Regions from separate parts of the Streptomyces sp. NPDC002958 genome, predicted to be linked through region 1. Evidence: riboswitches for the same ligand, from Rfam matches in the RefSeq annotation. Region 1 holds a riboswitch; each other region holds the start of a gene.
The links. A riboswitch is a leader RNA that binds a small molecule or an ion and turns the genes downstream of it on or off. The one in region 1 is predicted to bind cobalamin.
Positions count from the first base shown of each region.

Region 2: linked by a shared signal. The riboswitch ahead of ACZ3IC_RS27525 (cobalamin biosynthesis protein) and the one ahead of ACZ3IC_RS23625 (ABC transporter substrate-binding protein) in region 1 are both predicted to bind cobalamin.
Region 3: linked by a shared signal. The riboswitch ahead of ACZ3IC_RS06040 (ribonucleoside-diphosphate reductase subunit alpha) and the one ahead of ACZ3IC_RS23625 (ABC transporter substrate-binding protein) in region 1 are both predicted to bind cobalamin.

Region 1 covers NZ_JBVHDS010000015.1:40,746-46,613, reverse strand. Annotated here, with positions in the region: gene ACZ3IC_RS23635 (ABC transporter ATP-binding protein) at 1-785, opposite strand, end outside; gene ACZ3IC_RS23630 (FecCD family ABC transporter permease) at 782-1,873, opposite strand; gene ACZ3IC_RS23625 (ABC transporter substrate-binding protein) at 1,870-2,937, opposite strand; cobalamin riboswitch at 2,973-3,161, opposite strand; gene ACZ3IC_RS23620 (beta-ketoacyl-[acyl-carrier-protein] synthase family protein) at 3,238-4,461, opposite strand; gene ACZ3IC_RS23615 (phosphopantetheine-binding protein) at 4,458-4,736, opposite strand; gene ACZ3IC_RS23610 (hypothetical protein) at 4,824-4,991, opposite strand; gene ACZ3IC_RS23605 (acyl-CoA dehydrogenase family protein) at 4,997-5,868, opposite strand, start outside.
Region 2 covers NZ_JBVHDS010000022.1:60,764-66,631, forward strand. Annotated here, with positions in the region: gene ACZ3IC_RS27505 (alpha/beta hydrolase) at 1-307, opposite strand, end outside; gene ACZ3IC_RS27510 (class II aldolase/adducin family protein) at 445-1,104, opposite strand; gene ACZ3IC_RS27515 (inorganic phosphate transporter) at 1,415-2,668, shown strand; gene ACZ3IC_RS27520 (hypothetical protein) at 2,704-2,925, shown strand; cobalamin riboswitch at 3,111-3,239, shown strand; gene ACZ3IC_RS27525 (cobalamin biosynthesis protein) at 3,385-4,398, shown strand; gene ACZ3IC_RS27530 (cobyric acid synthase) at 4,395-5,868, shown strand, end outside.
Region 3 covers NZ_JBVHDS010000002.1:565,947-571,814, reverse strand. Annotated here, with positions in the region: gene ACZ3IC_RS06040 (ribonucleoside-diphosphate reductase subunit alpha) at 1-1,871, opposite strand, end outside; adenosylcobalamin-variant (AdoCbl-variant) riboswitch at 2,023-2,125, opposite strand; gene mctP (monocarboxylate uptake permease MctP) at 2,316-3,953, opposite strand; gene ACZ3IC_RS06030 (DUF3311 domain-containing protein) at 3,950-4,204, opposite strand; gene ACZ3IC_RS06025 (GntR family transcriptional regulator) at 4,473-5,237, opposite strand; gene ACZ3IC_RS06020 (hypothetical protein) at 5,523-5,696, shown strand; gene ACZ3IC_RS06015 (glycoside hydrolase family 3 protein) at 5,706-5,868, shown strand, end outside.

The sequences.
Region 1 (5,868 bases):
GGCCGCTCCGGCAGGAAGCGCACCGACGGCCGCCCGTCGGGGCCGTCCGGGGTGACCCGCGCCCTGACGCGGTAGACATCGGCGATGAGCCGCTCGGTGATCACTTCCGACGGAGTCCCGGCGGCCACCACCCGCCCCTCCTTCATGACGACGATCCGATCGCAGAACATCGCGGCCAGATTGAGGTCGTGCAGAGCGATCACCCCGGTGAGGGGCAGCGAGGTGATGAGCGCCAGCAGTTCCAGCTGGTGCTGGATGTCGAGGTGGTTCGTCGGCTCGTCGAGCAGCAGTTCACGCGGCTGCTGGGCCAGTGCGCGCGCGATCTGGACACGTTGCCGCTCGCCTCCGGAGAGGGTGTGCCAGGACTGGTCGCCTCGGTCGGCGAGACCGGTCCGCTCCAGCGCTTCGCGCACCGCGTCGTCATCCGCCCGGCCGGGCGCCGACCAGGCCCTGCGGTGCGGGACGCGCCCGAGGCGTACCACGTCCAGCACGCTCAACTCGACCTGGGTGACGGCATGCTGGTCGACCACGGCGACCCGCTGGGCCACGGCCCTGCGGCCGATCTCGTCGAGTCGGCGGCCGTCGAGGGTGACCACGCCCGTCTCCGGGACGAGGACTCCCGCAAGCACCCGCAACAGGGTGGACTTGCCGGAGCCGTTCGGCCCGAGCAGCCCGACGGTTGCGCCGGGCGGCGGGGCGAGACGGACCCCGTCGAGGATGAGACGGCCGCCCGCCTCCCGGCTGACCCGTTCGGCACGCAGCCCCTCGGTGGCTCCACCCGTCATGTGATCCTCCGGGTGCGGTACAGGACCAGGACGAACGCGGGTACGCCGATGAGTGCGGTGACAACGCCCACGGGCACCTCCTGCGGGTCGAGTACCGTCCTGGCCAGGGTGTCGACCCAGACCAGGAACACAGCCCCGGCCAGTGCGGTGACCGGCAGCAGCCGCCGGTGTCCGGAGCCGGCGAGCGCCCGGGCGGCGTGCGGCAGCACCAGGCCGACGAAGCCGATGGCGCCGGCCGCGCTGACGAGGACGGCGGTCAGCAGCGCGGTCGTGCAGAGCAACACGAGCCGGGTGCGTGCGACATGGACGCCGAGCGTGGCGGCGGCGTCCTGGCCGAACGCGAAGGCGTCGAGCGTACGGGCATGGCCGAGGCAGATCAGCAGCGTCACGACGAGAACGACGGAGCAGATCCACACATCGGTCCAGCCGACCCCGCTGAGCGAGCCGAGCAGCCAGAACAGCACCCCGCGGGCCTGCTCGGCATCGGCGGAGGTCATCACGACGAAGGAAGTGAGCGCGGAGAACAACTGCATGGCCGCGACACCGGAGAGGACGACCCGGTCGGTCGTGCCGCCCAGGGTGTGACTCAGCAGCAGGACGAGGGCGAACGAGCACAGTGCGCCGATGAACGCGCCGGTCGAGATCGAGACCGCTCCCCCGCCGACCCCGAGGACGACGACCACGACCGCGCCGGTGGACGCGCCGGAGGAGACACCGAGGACGAACGGGTCGGCGAGCGGGTTGCGGAGCAGGGACTGCATGACGGTGCCGCACACCGCGAGCCCGGCACCGCACACCGCGGCGAACAGGGTGCGCGGCATACGCAGGTTCCAGATGATGCCGTCCCGGATCGGGGTGAGCCGTGACCGGCCCCAGCCGAGGTGGGAGGCGACTGTGGACCAGACGTCGGCCACGGAGATCCGGGCGGGGCCGACGGTGACGGCGACCGCGACGGACAGCACGAGCAGCGCGATGCCGCAGAGCCACAGGGCCCCGCCGCGCAGCTTCCGCACCCCCTTCCCACGGCGCGCGGACGCCTCGGAGGCCCGCGGTACGTCCACGGCCGTGGCCCGTTCGGTGTCCGTCACCCCGTGAGACCGAACGTGCGCAGCCCGGCGGCGACGCGTTCCACACCCTCGACCGTCCGGATGGACGGGTTCATGGCCTGGCCGCTCAGCAGGACGTACCGCTTGTGCCTGACAGCGTCCATGTTCTTCGTGACGGGGTTGGACTCCAGGAACTCGATCTTCTTCGCGGCGCTCTCGGCGGTCTGTGCCTTACGGGTCAAATCGCCGATGACCAGGACGTCGGGGTTGCGGTCGGCGACGGTTTCCCAGCTGATCTGGGGCCATTCCTCATGGGTGTCGTCGAAGACGTTCTTCGCGCCGAGTTCCCTGGTGATGATGCCGGGTGCTCCGCAGCAGCCGGCCAGGTACGGGGCGTTTGAGTCGGAGAACCAGTAGAGGAGGGTGGCATCAGAGGCGTCGACGCCCTCGGTCGCCTTCTTCACCCGGGCCCGCAGCTGCGCCACGAGCGTCTCGCCGCGTTTTTGCACACCGAACACCCTGGCCAGGTCGCGCACTTCGCCGTAGACGCTGTCCATGGTCAGTGGCGCCGTGCGGGCCCCGTCGCCGCCGCCGCTGTTGTCCTTGCCGGTGCAGTCGGCGGGCGAGACATAGGTGGGGACGCCGAGTTCCTCGAACTGTTCGCGGGGTGCGACGCCGCCCTTGGCGAGTGTCGACTCGAACGACGCGCTGATGAAGTCGGGTTCCTGGTCGAGGACCTTTTCCGACGACGGCCGGTTGTCCGCGATCCTGGGCACCTCGGCGTTGGCCTTCTCCAGGCCCTTCATCACCGGGTCGGTCCAGGTCGAGGTGGCGGCCATCCGGTCGGCGAGGCCGAGGGAGAGGAGGATCTCCGTCGATCCCTGGTCGACCGAGACGGCGTGGTGCGGTGCGGCTTCGACGGTGACGGTGCGTCCGCAGTTCTTCAGCGTGACCGGGTATCCGTCGGCGGGGCCGGACTTCGCGGCGGATCTGTTCGTTCCGCCCCCGCAAGCGGTCAGCAAAACGAGTCCCGCCGAGAACAGGGCCATGGTGCGGACGGGGCTGGCTATGGACGGCACAAAGTCCCTCTGCGTCTCTGGGCTCATGCGCGGAGCCCGCTGTACGAATTCCTGCGCCCGGTACCGGGTCGCAGGTGCCAGCAGGTCTTCGGACTCGGGTTCCTACGGACGGGACGCCTTCCCAGGACACCCGAGGGTGGTCCCAGTGGCCGTGGCCCCGCCCGTCCCCCTCACCGCTGCGCGTCAGTTCCGGATTCTCACCGGATTCCCTGACCCCTACGTGGAGTTCGACTGGCTCCGGCAAGCTATCACGAGCCTCTGCGCAGCTCGCGGGCGGTGGGCCGGTGGTACGCCGGGCTGTGTCCCGTCGCACCACCTGCCTGATGCCTACGGACGCTGAAGAGCGATCACGGCGTTGTGTCCGCCGAAGCCGAAGGAGTGGCTGACGGCGCGCCGGATGGGCTTCCGCAGCGGTTGCCCGGTCACGCAGTTGATGTCGAACTCGGGCGCCGGGGCGTCCAGGTTCGCGATCGGCGGTACGACTCCGCGTTGGAGCGTCAGGACGGTCAGCCCTGCCTCGATCGCTCCGGCCGCCCCCATGCAGTGCCCCAGTACGCCCTTCGGGGCGGTGACGGGCGGCCGGTGCGGGTATACCCGGCCGATGAGGGCGGCCTCGGTGGCGTCGTTGCTCGGTGTCGCCGTGCCGTGTGCGTTGACGTGCTCGACGTCCTCGGCCGCCCAGCCCGCGTCGCGCAGTGCGGCCTCGACCGCTGCCTGGGCGACCGCGCCGGACGGGTGCGGGCTGGTGGGGTGGTGGGCGTCGGTGGTGGCGCCGGTGCCCGCGAGCAGGGCCCGTGGCACGGCGCCCCGGGCTGCGGCGGCGTCCGCCCGTTCCAGCACCATGACGGCGGCGCCCTCGCCCATGACCAGCCCGGCACGGTCGGCCGCGAAGGGCCGGCACAGCAGGGCCGGGTCGCCGTCCGTCCGGGCCCCGGCTCCGGACCTGGCGAACCCGGCCATGGCGACCGGGTACACGATCGACTCGGTGGCTCCGGCGATCGCGATGTCGCACTGCCCGGTGACCAGCAGATCGCGGGCGACGGACAGCGCGGTGACACCGGACGAACAGGCGGTGCACGGCGCCAGACTGGGACCGGTGGCCCGCAGCTGGATGGCGATCTCGGCCGCGGGCATGTTCGGAATGGTGAGCAGAATGCCCGACGGTGAGGTGGCATCCGGTCCGAGCCGGTCGAGCACGACGGCCTGCTCGGTCAGCGAGGCGGAACCTCCGCTGCTGGTGCCGACGACCACCGCGACCCGGCTGCCGTCCCACTGCCCCGGTTCGAGCCCGGCGTCGGCGACCGCCTCCCGGGCGGCGAGAACGGCGAACTTGACGTACTTCCCCATCCGGAAGGACGTACGGCCGCCGATCGCCGCGTCCAGGTCGATTCCGTCGACCATGCAGGCGAAGTCGATCGCGCATCCTTCGAGCTCCGCGACGGTGCGGGCCGGCGAGACTCCGGCGCACACACCCTTCCAGGTGGATTCGGTGTCGTTGCCGACCGGGGTGATCATTCCCAGGCCGGTGACGGCGATGGCTCGCTCGTTCATCGGGCGTTGCTCATCGGTGCCTCGCCGCCCACCAGTGCCCCTCTGCCGGCTGTCACGTCGATGAACCGCGTGATGTCGGCCAGGGTGGCGTCCTTGGGGAGCTTGTCGAAGCCCCCGTCGCCGCCCACCGTCTCCCTGACGAGGACGGCGAACTCGGCAACGGCCAGGGAGTCCATCTCCAGGCTGTCCATCGTGGAGTCCGGGCGGATCTCGGCGGCGGGCACTTTGAAGGTGTGTGTCAGAACCTCGGTGATCTTGGGATGAATCGTACTCATGAGCTTCCTCTCCATTACTGGGTACGTCTGTCGGCGACGGTGCGGGGACGGTCCCGACGCCGAATCAACTGGGTGGCGTGCCTCCAGTTACGCCTTGTGGCGAACCGATTCGCCACCGCCCTGGTGCGGCTCTGTGCACCACCGGGCCAGGACGGCTGCCGTACCCCAGAAGGCCAGCAGCACGGCACGGACACCGAGGGCCCCGGCCGCCTCCCGCACCCGCCGGGTCCGTACGGCTGTTGCCGCCCTTGTCACAGCCCTCACCTCTTTCCCGCAACGGTCGCCCGGCCCCCGTCCGTCTGCCAGGCGGCCGCCGGATCGTCGTACGCATCGACGTAGTCGACCCCCGCGATGGGCCAGTCGGCGAGCAGTTCCCGCGGCAGTGCGAAGGAGTCGACGAGGGCGGGCAGATGAGGGGCCACGGCGGTGATCAGCTGTTCCACGGCGTCCGGCAGACTGTTTACCTGGTCTGCCGTCAACTGCCCTGCGGCCAGCAGATCACCGCAGTTGCGGGCGATCCGGTCGAGTGCGAACAGCCGCTGCAGCTCGGCCAGTCGCTCACGGGCGGGCCCGTCCGGCAGACCGGCCACTGCGTCCGTGTACGCCTCGGCCGCCTGCCGGTGGGCGTGGGCCTCGACGCCGCGCAGGGCGGGACCGGCTGCGGCGTTCCACCGCTCCAGCGGATCGCCGTGCGGTGCGCGGCCCATCCGATCCCGGGCACGGGCGAACCAGATCTGCTCCACGGCCGCCAGGAGCCGGACGAGGAGACCGGGGTCGGTGAGATCACCGGATTCGCCGCCGGAGGCGTCGTACCCGGCCGGTTCGGTGGCGAAGAGCATTTCCGCGGCGGCCTTGGCGTGAATGGCCAGGTTGTCGCCCTCGGCGGTGATGGCGCCCTCCACCCCGGTGATGAGGTCGCTCATGCCATTGTTCTCCAGAAGTGCCTGGGCACCGCACCGTTCACGGCATTCGACGATCACGGACCTGGCCTGCCAGGTGATCCACCCCTTGGCGACCGCGACCAGCCGCTCCGCCTCCTGACGGCCCGCACCCGAGCCGTCCTCCCGCCTCTCCCAGCGGTCCAGGGCCCTGCGGTGCAGCAGACTCATCGCGAAGACGGTGGCCATGGCCA
Region 2 (5,868 bases), on a different contig from region 1:
CGCGCTCCAGTCTGCGGACGACGGTGTCGGGGGCGTGGTGGGCATGCTCGACCACCGGGCCGACGACGGCATGGACGTCATCGCCCACCAGCCCGTAGGTACCGGGCCGCAGGGCGGCGAAGGACCGGGTCAGGGTGACCTGCCCGGCCGCCGTGGCGTGCACGGTGAGTCTGCGGTCGGCGGGGAGAGGGTGTCCGGACGGCGCCCTGAGGACGGCGTCGCTGGCGTACCTGCCGACCGCGACCGCTGCCGCTCCGACGCCGAGGATCGTGGTGACGGCTGCTGCCGTGACTGTTGCCGGGCGCACTGCTCCAGTGTCGTGGGGTGTGCCGCACCCTGCCAGCGGACGGGGCCGTCCGGTGACCGAGCAGGGGCGCGACGGCTGGATCGGCGGGGATAGCAGGGACAGCAAGGGACAGCAAGGGCAGCAGGGGCGGGGGTGGGTCAGCCCGGTTGTCCGTATCCCTTCAGCGCCTCCTGTACGTCGCGCAACTGCGCCGGGGAGAGCAGGTTCGGGGTGTGCCCGGGTACGGAACTCGCGTTGAGCCAGAGCCGGCAGAGCCATTCCAGCTGGGCGGTCCTGTCGTACGCCTCGTCCAGGGTGGCCCCGTAGGTGACGGTTCCGTGGTTCTGGAGCAGGCAGCCCGTACGGCCCCGCAGGGCGGCGAGCATGTTCTCGGCCAGTTCCTCGGTGCCGTAGCGCGCATAGGCCGCGACCCGGACGGGGCCGCCGAGCATCGCGGCGGCGTAGTGGACCGAGGGGACCTCGGCGACCAGGGTGGAGACGGCCGTGGCGTGCACCGCGTGGGTGTGCACGACGGCGGCCGCGTCACTGTTCCGGTAGACCGCGAGATGGAGTGGGAGTTCGCTGGTCGGCGCCAGCTCACCGAGGACGCGGTTGCCTTCCAGATCGACGCCGACGGCATCCCCGGGGCCGAGCCGGTCGTACGGCACTCCGCTCGGGGTGACCAGGACCGTCGCGCCGACCCGTGCCGACACGTTTCCCGAGGTCCCGATGACGAGGCCGTCCGCCGCCGTCCTGCGGGCGGTGGCGACGACACCGTCCCAGGCCCGCTCGATCGCGTCCCGCTGCTGATCGCTCATACGGAGATCCTCTCAGCCCGGGAGGCGAACGGACATGCGATCGGCCGGAGCGGTTCACAAGGAGAAAGGTCACAGGGAGAACTTCACCGGGCGAGGTTCACAAAGGGGTGGCGGCGGACCGAATCGGGCCCAGCAGGGCCCTGCGCCCGGCCCCTGCTGCCCGTCGGAGAACAAGTGGAGGACAAACGGAGGGCAAGTGGGCATCCCGGCTCCGGATCGAGTCACCACAGCGCCCCGCCCAGTTCACCTTCCGTTCACCCAGGTTGCCTACGGTCCACCTACCACTGACATCGAACGATTGCCTGGGTAAATGGAACACATCACGCTGCTGCTCGCGATTGTGATCGTGACAGCCCTAGTGTTCGATTTCACGAACGGTTTCCACGACACCGCCAACGCGATGGCGACCACCATCTCGACCGGCGCACTCAAACCGAAGACCGCGGTGGCCATGTCCGCCGTTCTCAATCTCGTCGGCGCGTTCCTGTCAGTGGAGGTCGCCAAGACGATCTCCGGCGGGATCATCAACGAGGAAGGGCTGCAGACAGAAGTCATCTTCGCGGCACTCGTCGGCGCCATCCTGTGGAATCTGCTGACCTGGCTGGTCGGACTGCCGTCCAGCTCCTCGCACGCCCTGTTCGGCGGCCTGATCGGCGCGGCGGTGATGTCGTCGGGCTGGTCGTCGGTCAACGGCGACACCGTCGTCACCAAGGTGCTGATCCCCGCGGTCGCCGCCCCGATCGTCGCCGGTCTGGCCGCGCTGCTGGCCACCAAGCTGACGTACCGGATCGGCGGGAAGATCCGTAACGACGCGCAGCAGAAGGCCACCGCCAAGGGCTACCGCGCCGGTCAGATCGCCTCGGCCGGACTGGTCTCCCTCGCCCACGGCACCAACGACGCGCAGAAGACCATGGGCGTCATCACCCTGGCCCTGGTCACCAGCGGCGTCCTGAACCCCGGCTCCAACCCGCCGGTCTGGGTCATCGTCTCTGCCGGTACGGCCATCGCGCTCGGCACCTACCTGGGCGGCTGGCGCATCATCCGCACCATGGGCAGCGGCCTCACCGACCTCAAGCCGCCGCAGGGCTTCGCCGCCCAGACCAGTGCGGCCACGGTCATCCTGGCCTCCTCGCACCTCGGCTTCTCCCTCTCCACCACCCAGGCCTGCTCCGGCGCCGTGATGGGCGCGGGCCTCGGCCGCCAGGGCGGCGTGGTCCGCTGGTCCACCGCCACCCGGATGTTCGTCGCCTGGGGTCTGACCCTGCCGGCCGCGGCCCTGATCGGCGCGGGCGCGGAACTCCTCACCGAGCAGGGCACCTGGGGTGTCGTCGTCGCCGCGGCACTGTTGGTCGTGGGCTCCGGTTCGATTTGGTTGGTGTCGCGCCGCAAGCCGGTCGGCCACGACGATGTCGCGCCGACGCACGGCGAAGCCGAGCCCGCGGGCGTCGTCACCACGGCCGTCGCCGCCGTCAGCCCGCCGCCCACCGCGGCCCAGGACTTCAAGACCACCATTCCGGCCCCGGCCGAAACCACCCAGGACCCGGCGCGAACCGCCTCCGTCTAGCCCAGCCGTCCAGGCAGGCCGTCTAAGGATTCAGCATGAACATCGACTGGGCAGCCCTCGGCTCCGTCTTCGGCGTCTCCCTCGTCGTCACCGTCGCGCTGGTGGGTCTCTTCACCCTGGGCATCGTCGGTCTCTCCAAGCAGCCCGAACCGGCGACGCAGGGCGGCTCGCTGCTGCTGGCCCGCGCCGGCGGGTACGTCTGCTTCGCGCTGTGCGCCGCGGCGGTCGTGTACGGCATCTATCTGATCGTCGCCTGAGCACCCCGCCACCCACTCCCCCGTCGGGCCGGACACACCTCGTGTGTCCGGCCCGCTGTGGTGGAGCCGGTGGCGTACCCGGGCAGATGTGGGCCTCAGCACACTGCCCCGTCGCAGGTCAACGGCGAGTTGACGGAGGTTCGCAGAGCGTGGTGGACTGCCGGAGCCAATTACGGCGACAGCAGAGGAAGCCGGTGCGAATCCGGCGCGGTCCCGCCACTGTCACCGGGGAGCAGTCCCCCACACCGGAAGTCACGGCACGCGCGAGCGGGCTGGAAGGCCGGGGGAACTGCGGATCCGGGAGCCAGGAGACTCTCGTCGCCGGTCACGTCGAACCAGGGCGCGGACCCTGAGTGAGGACATATCGCCATGCCTGGCTGCCGTGCGTCCGTTGCTGTGGCGCTCTCGACGAGAGCCGCCTGTACGAAGGTACTTCGAGGCGTAACGGCCGGTTGAGCCGTGCGTGCCGATCGCATTTTCGCGTACGGCGCCACGGCCGGTCTGATCGGCGATCTGCTGCTCGGTGACCCCCGCAGGGGGCATCCGGTCGCTGCCTTCGGGCGGGCCGCAGCGGGCGTCGAGCACCGTCTGTGGCGCGACCATCGCGGGTGGGGCGCGCTGCACACCCTCGTCTGCGCCGGAGGCGCCGCGGGTGGTGCCGCGCTGATCACCCGTGCCGTACGCAGCCACCCCGCCGCCTCGGTCGCGCTGACCGCCGCCGCCACCTGGTCCGTCGTCGGCGGTACATCCCTGGGGCGTGAGGCCCGGGCCATCGGCGGTGCCCTGGCCGCCGGTGACATCGAGCTGGCCCGCGAGCGGCTGCCGCATCTGTGCGGACGCGACCCGCACTCCCTGGACGGACCGCAGATCGCCCGCGCCGTGGTGGAATCCGTGGCCGAGAACACCTCGGACGCCGTGGTCGGCGCCCTGGTGTGGGGCGCGCTGGCCGGTGTGCCCGGGCTCGTCGGCTTCCGGGCCGCCAACACCCTTGACGCCATGGTCGGCCACAAGTCGCCCCGCCACCGGCGCTACGGCTGGGCCTCGGCCCGCCTCGACGACCTCGCGGGCTGGCCCGGTGCCCGGCTCACAGCCCTGCTCGCCGTGACCGCCGGGGGGCGGCCACGTGGAGCGGTACGGGCCTGGCGGGCCGACGCGGCCGGGCATCCGAGCCCCAACGCGGGCCCGGTGGAGGCCTCGTTCGCGGGTGCGCTCGGCGTACGGCTCGGCGGAACCCTGGCATACGGCGGCCGGGTCGAGCACCGCCCGGTCCTCAACGGAGAGACGGGCCGGGCGGTGGAGACCGAGGACATCGAACGCGCGGTACGGCTGTCGCGCCGGGTGAGCGCGCTGGCCCTCGGCGTGTGTGTGGCGGGACGGCTGGGCACGAGCCTCGCCGCACGACGGATCGCAGGACATCGAAGCGCAGAACGTCGGACCACGAGACGTCTGATCGCAGGACGGAGACGGACATGAGCGGCGGACTGCTGGTCGCCGGAACCACCTCGGACGCGGGCAAGAGCGTTGTCACGGCAGGCATCTGCCGCTGGCTCGTACGCCGGGGCGTGAAGGTGGCGCCCTTCAAGGCGCAGAACATGTCGCTGAACTCGTTCGTCACCCGTGAGGGCGCCGAGATCGGGCGCGCCCAGGCCATGCAGGCCCAGGCCGCCCGGGTGGAGCCGACCGCGCTGATGAACCCGGTCCTGCTCAAACCCGGCGGCGACCGCTCCAGTCAGGTCGTCCTGATGGGAAGACCGGTGGGCGAGATGAGCGCGCGCGGCTACCACGGGGGCAGGCAGGAAGCACTCCTCGGCACGGTCGTGGACTGTCTGGAGCAGCTTCGGGGCACGTATGACGCGGTGATCTGCGAGGGGGCGGGCAGTCCGGCCGAGATCAATCTGCGACGCACGGACATCGTGAACATGGGCATCGCGCGGGCGGCACGCTTCCCGGTGGTGGTCGTCGGCGACATCGACCGCGGTGGGGTCTTCGCCTCGTTCTTCGGTACGACGGCGCTGCTCGACGCCGAGGACCAGTCGCTGATCGCGGGCTACCTCGTCAACAAGTTCCGCGGCGATGTGTCGCTGCTGGAGCCCGGCCTGGAGATGCTGCGCGGGATCACCGGACGGCAGACGTACGGAGTGCTGCCCTTCGCCCACGGCCTCGGCATCGACGAGGAGGACGGTCTGCGGCCCGCTTTCAAGGACAGCACAACGCTGCGCGGAGCCGTACACGAATCGGTCGTCGCGCCGCCACACGGCGAGGACGTGCTGCGCGTCGCGGTGTGCGCCGTGCCCCTGATGTCGAACTTCACCGATGTGGACGCGCTGGCCGCCGAACCCGGCGTCGTCGTCCGGTTCGTGGACCGTGCGCAGGAGCTGACCGACGCCGACCTCGTCATCGTGCCGGGCACCCGCGGCACCGTGAAGGCGCTGGCCTGGCTGCGCGAGCGCGGCCTCGCCGACGCCCTGGTGCGGCGCGCCGCCGAGGGCCGGCCGGTCCTCGGCATCTGCGGCGGCTTCCAGATCCTCGGCGAACACATCGAGGACGAGGTCGAGTCCCGGGCCGGGCACATCGACGGACTCGGCCTGCTGCCCGTACGCATCCGCTTCGACCGCGAGAAGACCCTCGCCCGGCCCGTCGGCGAGGCGCTCGGCGCCCCCGTCGAGGGGTACGAGATCCACCATGGCGTCGCCGATGTACGCGGCGGCGAGCCGTTCCTGGACGGATGCCGGGTCGGCGCAGTCCACGGCACCCACTGGCACGGCTCGCTGGAGAGCGACGAATTCCGGCGTCGCTTCCTGTCCGAGGTCGCGCGGGCCGCCGGCCGGCGCTTCGTCCCCGCCCCCGACACCAGTTTCGCCGCGCTGCGCGAGGAACAGCTCGACCGCCTCGGCGACCTCATCGAAGAACACGCGGACACCGACGCGCTGCTGCGGCTCATCG
Region 3 (5,868 bases), on a different contig from region 1:
GCGATCGTCGCCGTCGGCGCGATGGCGAGCAGCAGCGAGTTGCGCATCCCGGTCTTCGCGATCCGGGTGCGCAGGGCGGCCCAGCGCTCCGGCCAGTTCAGCTCGGTGTCGTAGTGGTCGGGGTGCAGCACACCGCGCGCGGCACGCGTCTGGGACCACGCGGGCAGCGGGCCCGAGCGCTCGGCGAGCCCGCAGGACGCCTCGTACGCCGCGAGCATGATCCGCTCGGAGATCTTCGTGGAGAGCGCGCGGGCCTCGGGGGAGTCGAACGGCAGCCGCAGCTGGAAGAAGACGTCCTGGAGACCCATGGCCCCCAGACCGACGGGGCGCCACTTCGCATTGGACCGGCCGGCCTGCTCGGTCGGGTAGAAGTTGATGTCGACGACCCGGTCGAGGAAGGTCACGGCGGTACGGACAGTCGCGTCCAGCCGCTCCCAGTCGATGCCACCATCGGTGACGAACGCGCCGAGGTTGACCGAACCCAGGTTGCAGACGGCCGTCTCGCCGTCATCGGTGACTTCGAGGATCTCGGTGCACAGATTCGACGAGTGGACGACGCGGCCCGGCTCGGCGGTCTGGTTCGCGGTCCGGTTCGAGGCGTCCTTGAACGTCATCCAGCCCTGTCCGGTCTGGGCGAGGGTACGCATCATCCGGCCGTACAGTTCACGGGCCGGCATCGACTTGCGGGCCAGCCCCTTGGTCTCGGCGGCCCGGTACGCGGCGTCGAACTCGTCTCCCCACAGGTCGACGAGCTCGGGCACATCGGCAGGCGAGAACAGCGACCAGTCGCGGTCCGCGTCGACCCGGCGCATGAACTCGTCCGGGATCCAGTGCGCCAGGTTGAGGTTGTGCGTACGCCGCTGGTCCTCACCCGTGTTGTCGCGCAGCTCCAGGAACTCCTCGATGTCCGCGTGCCAGGTCTCCAGGTAGACGGCGGCGGCGCCCTTGCGGCGGCCCCCCTGGTTGACCGCGGCGACGGAGGCGTCGAGCGTCTTCAGGAACGGCACGATGCCGTTGGAGTGCCCGTTGGTGCCGCGGATCAGCGAACCGCGGGCGCGGATGCGGGAGTACGAGAGACCGATGCCGCCCGCGTGCTTCGAGAGCCGCGCCACCTGGTGGTATCGGTCGTAGATCGAGTCGAGCTCGTCGAGCGGGGAGTCCAGCAGATAGCAGGAGGACATCTGCGGGTGCCGGGTACCGGAGTTGAACAGGGTCGGCGAGGACGGCAGATAGTCGAGCCGGCTCATCAGCCCGTACAGAGCGGCGACTTCGTCCAGGGCGCGCTGCGAATCGTCCTCGGCGAGACCGGCCGCGACGCGCAGCATGAAGTGCTGGGGCGTTTCGATGACCTGGCGGGTGTGCGGGTGGCGCAGCAGATAGCGGCTGTGCAGGGTCCGCAGCCCGAAGTAGCCGAAGCGGTCGTCGGCGCCGTCGGCGAGTGAACGCTCCACCAGCGCGTCGAGAGTGGCCGCGTGCAGCGCGACGAACTCGGCGGTACGGTCCGCGATCAGGCCCTCGCGGTGCCCGACGGCGACCGAGGCGGAGAAGGAGACCGCGCCCTGACCGGCCGCCTCGTCCGCGATGGTGCGGGTCAGGAGCCTGGCCGCGAGCCGGGAGTACGCGGGGTCCTCGGAGATGAGCCCCGCGGCGGCCTCGGTGGCCAGCGAGCGCAGCTCGGCCTCGTCCGACCGGGCGTTGCGGCCGCGCAGCGCGGCGGCGGCGACGCGACCGGGGTCGGTGTCGGGCAGATCGACGGTGAGGTCGGTCAGGGTCCGCAGCAGTGCGGTCCCCGGTCCGTCGTGTGCGGTTCCCTCGGACTCGGCCGCTTCGGACACGGCGACTGAAGCCGGATCGGCTGGCGCGATGGTCACGTGGTGCTCTCCCTCGCTCGGCTCGGGGCCGGCGGGGAACGGGGCAGCCGGGCAGAGGCGGGCCCGCGTCGGGGCAGCACTCCGTACGGCGTCCACCGGCCCATCCGCGAGGCCCGGACGTCTGGCATCCGGTTCGGTCGAGCCGGATGCGCTGTCGGCAGGTCCTCGGACTGAGTCGATGGTGCGCAAAAGCGCACCGAATACACCGTTGCGGGACAGTTCCGGATTCGCACCGGATTTCCCTGCGGCGACAGCGAGCATGAGCATACATGTGGGGGCCGTCGGATGAGACAGCCCCCACATGTTGTGTCGCACAGCCCAAGTCGGGCCCGCAGAGCAAGCCGTACGGCCCTCTCCCGGACCGTTGGGCCCGATCGCACGGACGGCCCGCCGCGCCCCGCTGAAGGGGGCTCGACGGGCCGTCGGCCGGCGTCGGTGCGGCCGTCAGTGGCCGCCGCCCGGTGCCCCGGCCGTGGCCGACGGGAGCTCCACCCGGACGTCCGGGTCGCCCGCGTCGGCCGTGTAGTCGGCCGGGGAGGTCTCGTCGATCCCGGCGGGTGCCTTCACGGCGTTCAGGACGAAGGTGAGCACCACCGTCACCACCGCGTTCAGCACGAGCGCCGTGAGACCGATGTAGCCGATTTCGCCGATGCCCGGGATCTCCTTGGACGACCCGCCGAAGTGCGCCTGGGTCGGGCTGGCGACCCCGTACGCGGCCACCGTCCCGTACACCATGCCGACCGCCCAGCCCGCGAGCAGCGCCCAGCGGTGGAACCAGCGGGTGAACAGCCCGCCGATGAGGGCCGGCAGCGTCTGGAGAATCCAGATCCCGCCGAGCAGCTGGAAGTTGATCGCGACCGTCTTGTCCATGGTGAGGACGAAGGCGAGCGCGCCGACCTTCACCAGCAGCGACACCAGCTTGGAGACCCTGGTCTCCTGCGCCGGGGTCGCGTCCGGCTTGAGGAAGTCCTTGTAGATGTTGCGGGTGAAGAGGTTCGCCGCGGCGATCGACATGATCGCGGCGGGCACCAGCGCGCCGATGCCGATGGCGGCGAACGCGACGCCCGCGAACCAGTCCGGGAACATGTTCTCGAACAGCTGGGGGATGGCCAACTGCCCGTTGTCCACCTTGATTCCGGCGGCGATCGCCATGAAGCCGAGCAGCGCCAGCAGGCCCAGCATCAGCGAGTACAGCGGCAGGATCGTGGTGTTGCGCCGGATCACATCGCGGCTGCGGCTGGAGAGTGTCGCGGTGATCGAGTGCGGATACATGAAGAGCGCCAGCGCCGAACCCAACGCCAGTGTGGCGTAACCCCATTGGCCGGCCTCACCCGGTGCGAGCGCGCCGCGTGGCGCGCCGGTGGCCGGGTTCTTCTGCGAAAACGCCTCGCCGGCCTTGGCGAAGATGTCGTCGAAGCCGCCGAGCTTGATCGGGATGTAGATGATCGCCACCGCGATGACCAGGTAGATCAGTCCGTCCTTGACGAACGCGATCAGCGCGGGCGCCCGCAGGCCGGACGAGTAGGTGTACGCGGCGAGTACCGCGAACGCGATCAGCAGCGGCAGATCCTTGACGAACCAGTGGGTGTTCTCGCCGCCGCCGACGCCCATCACGTCCAGCACCGCCTGGATGCCGACGAGTTGGAGTGCGATGTATGGCATCGTGGCGAGGATGCCCGTGACGGCGACCGCCAGTGAAAGACCCTTCGAGCCGAAGCGCCCGCGGACGAAGTCCGAGGTGGTCACGTACCCGTGTTTGTGCGAGACCGACCACAGCCGCGGCAGGAAGGTGAAGATCAGCGGGTACACGAGGATGGTGTACGGCACCGCGAAGAAGCCGGCCGCGCCCGCCGCGTAGATCGCCGCGGGAACGGCGACGAAGGTGTACGCGGTGTACAGGTCGCCGCCGAGCAGGAACCAGGTGACCCAGGTGCCGAACGACCGTCCGCCCAGGCCCCATTCGTCGAGACTGGCGTCGTTCTCGGCCTTACGCCAGCGCGCCGCCAGGAAGCCCATGACCGTGACGGCCAGGAAGAAGAAGATGAAGACGCCGAGCGCGACGCCGTTCACGCCGTCCTTCATGCCGACGCACCCCCCTTGCGGGCACGCTGGTCACGCTGCCACAGCTTGTAAGCGATCAACGTGAGCGCGGTGGAGACCAGCACCCAGAGCATCTGGTACCAGTAGAAGAACGGAATACCGATGAAGGTGGGATCCACCTTCGCGTATGAACTCACCCAGAGCATCGCCACGAACGGCGCGATGAGACAGAGGGCGATGACCACCCGCACGGGTGTGACCGTGGGCGGCTTTCCATTTGGGGCTGCTGGCATGCGGCGACTCCGTCCCCTCGCTGATCACCTGGTGTAATGCGCAGGAAATCTAGGGGACGATTCCGGGCACCGTCACCCCCTGTCCGTATTGCGGTCCGGCAACGGTCGTGCGGGCGGGCGCGAATGTTCGGAAGGCCGCCAAACGTGCGGGACTTGGTTCGTACCAGGGCATGCGAACGGCCCCCGTGGAGTGGTGGATTCCATGGGGGCCGCGAGGGCGGTGTGTACGGGTGGGTGGCCGGAAACGGCCGACTGCCGCGCCCCGGGCTCAGTCCATCGGCCGCTTCAGGCGCGCCACGAACTTGTACCGGTCGCCGCGGTAGACCGAGCGCACCCACTCCACCGGCTCACCCTGTCCGTCGAGCGAGTGCCGGGACAGCATCAGCATCGGCAGGCCCACATCCGTACCGAGCAGTCCGGCCTCGCGCGGGGTGGCGAGCGAGGTCTCGATGGTCTCCTCGGCCTCGGCCAGCCGGACGTCGTACACCTCGGCCAGCGCGGTGTAGAGCGAGGTGTACTTCACCAGTGAACGGCGCAGCGCGGGAAAGCGTTTGGCCGAAAGGTGTGTGGTCTCGATCGCCATCGGCTCCCCGCTCGCGAGCCGCAGCCGTTCGATCCGCAGCACTCGGCCACCGGTCGTGATGTCGAGCAGTCCGGCGAGCGTGTCGTCGGCCGTGACATAGCCGATGTCCAGCAACTGGGACGTCGGTTCGAGTCCCTGGGCGCGCATGTCCTCGGTGTACGAGGTGAGCTGCAACGCCTGTGAGACCTTCGGCTTGGCGACGAAGGTGCCCTTGCCCTGGATGCGCTCCAGCCGGCCCTCGACGACCAGTTCCTGGAGCGCCTGGCGCACCGTCGTGCGAGAGGTGTCGAACTCGGCGGCCAGGGTCCGCTCCGGCGGCACGGGGGTCCCCGGCGGCATGGTGTCCGTCATGTCGAGGAGATGTCGCTTCAGCCGGTAGTACTTCGGGACGCGCGCCGTCCGCGTGGCTGCGCCCGTCTCGTTCTCCGTGCTGTCCCCGTCGGCACCCATGGCACGCCTTCCCGACTGCTGCGTTGCTGCCGTCACCGGCTCCTCCGTCTGTCGCGGCTCACATGGTGACACGGTCCGGTCACGACTCGTCGCCCCCCCTCAGGTGTCGGTCCTGTAACGGACGCGAGTGCGCTTCTCATGCACCCTTGACACTCCTGAAGGTCCAGGCCAAGCTCCCGCTGCTGGTCTAAACCATTAAAGACCAGGTCCAGCCCCCAGCCCAGCAGTACTCGTCGGATGTCTTCGCGGTGGGCGGGGTTGCGGTATCCCTGAGGAGGGTTTGGCGTGAAGCGCAAGCTCATCGCGGCGGCCGGCGTCGCGGGCATGGTGATCGGCCTCGTGGCGTGTGGGTCCGACGACGGCGACGGCGACAGCGGTAAGAAGACCGGCCTCGTCCTCTTCGGCTTCCTGCAGCGCAAGGCCGTCAGCGGTCTCACCGACGGCGCCGTGAAGGGATAACGCTGCCTCATGACCACCCCGATATCCACCACGGACACCATCACCCGCGACGCTCTCGCCGTCCTGCAGCCCGGATTCACCGGCACCACCGCCCCGGACTGGGTGCTGCGCCGGGTCGACGAAGGCCTGGCCTCCGTCGCACTGTTCGGTCGCAACATCCAGACGGCCGAGC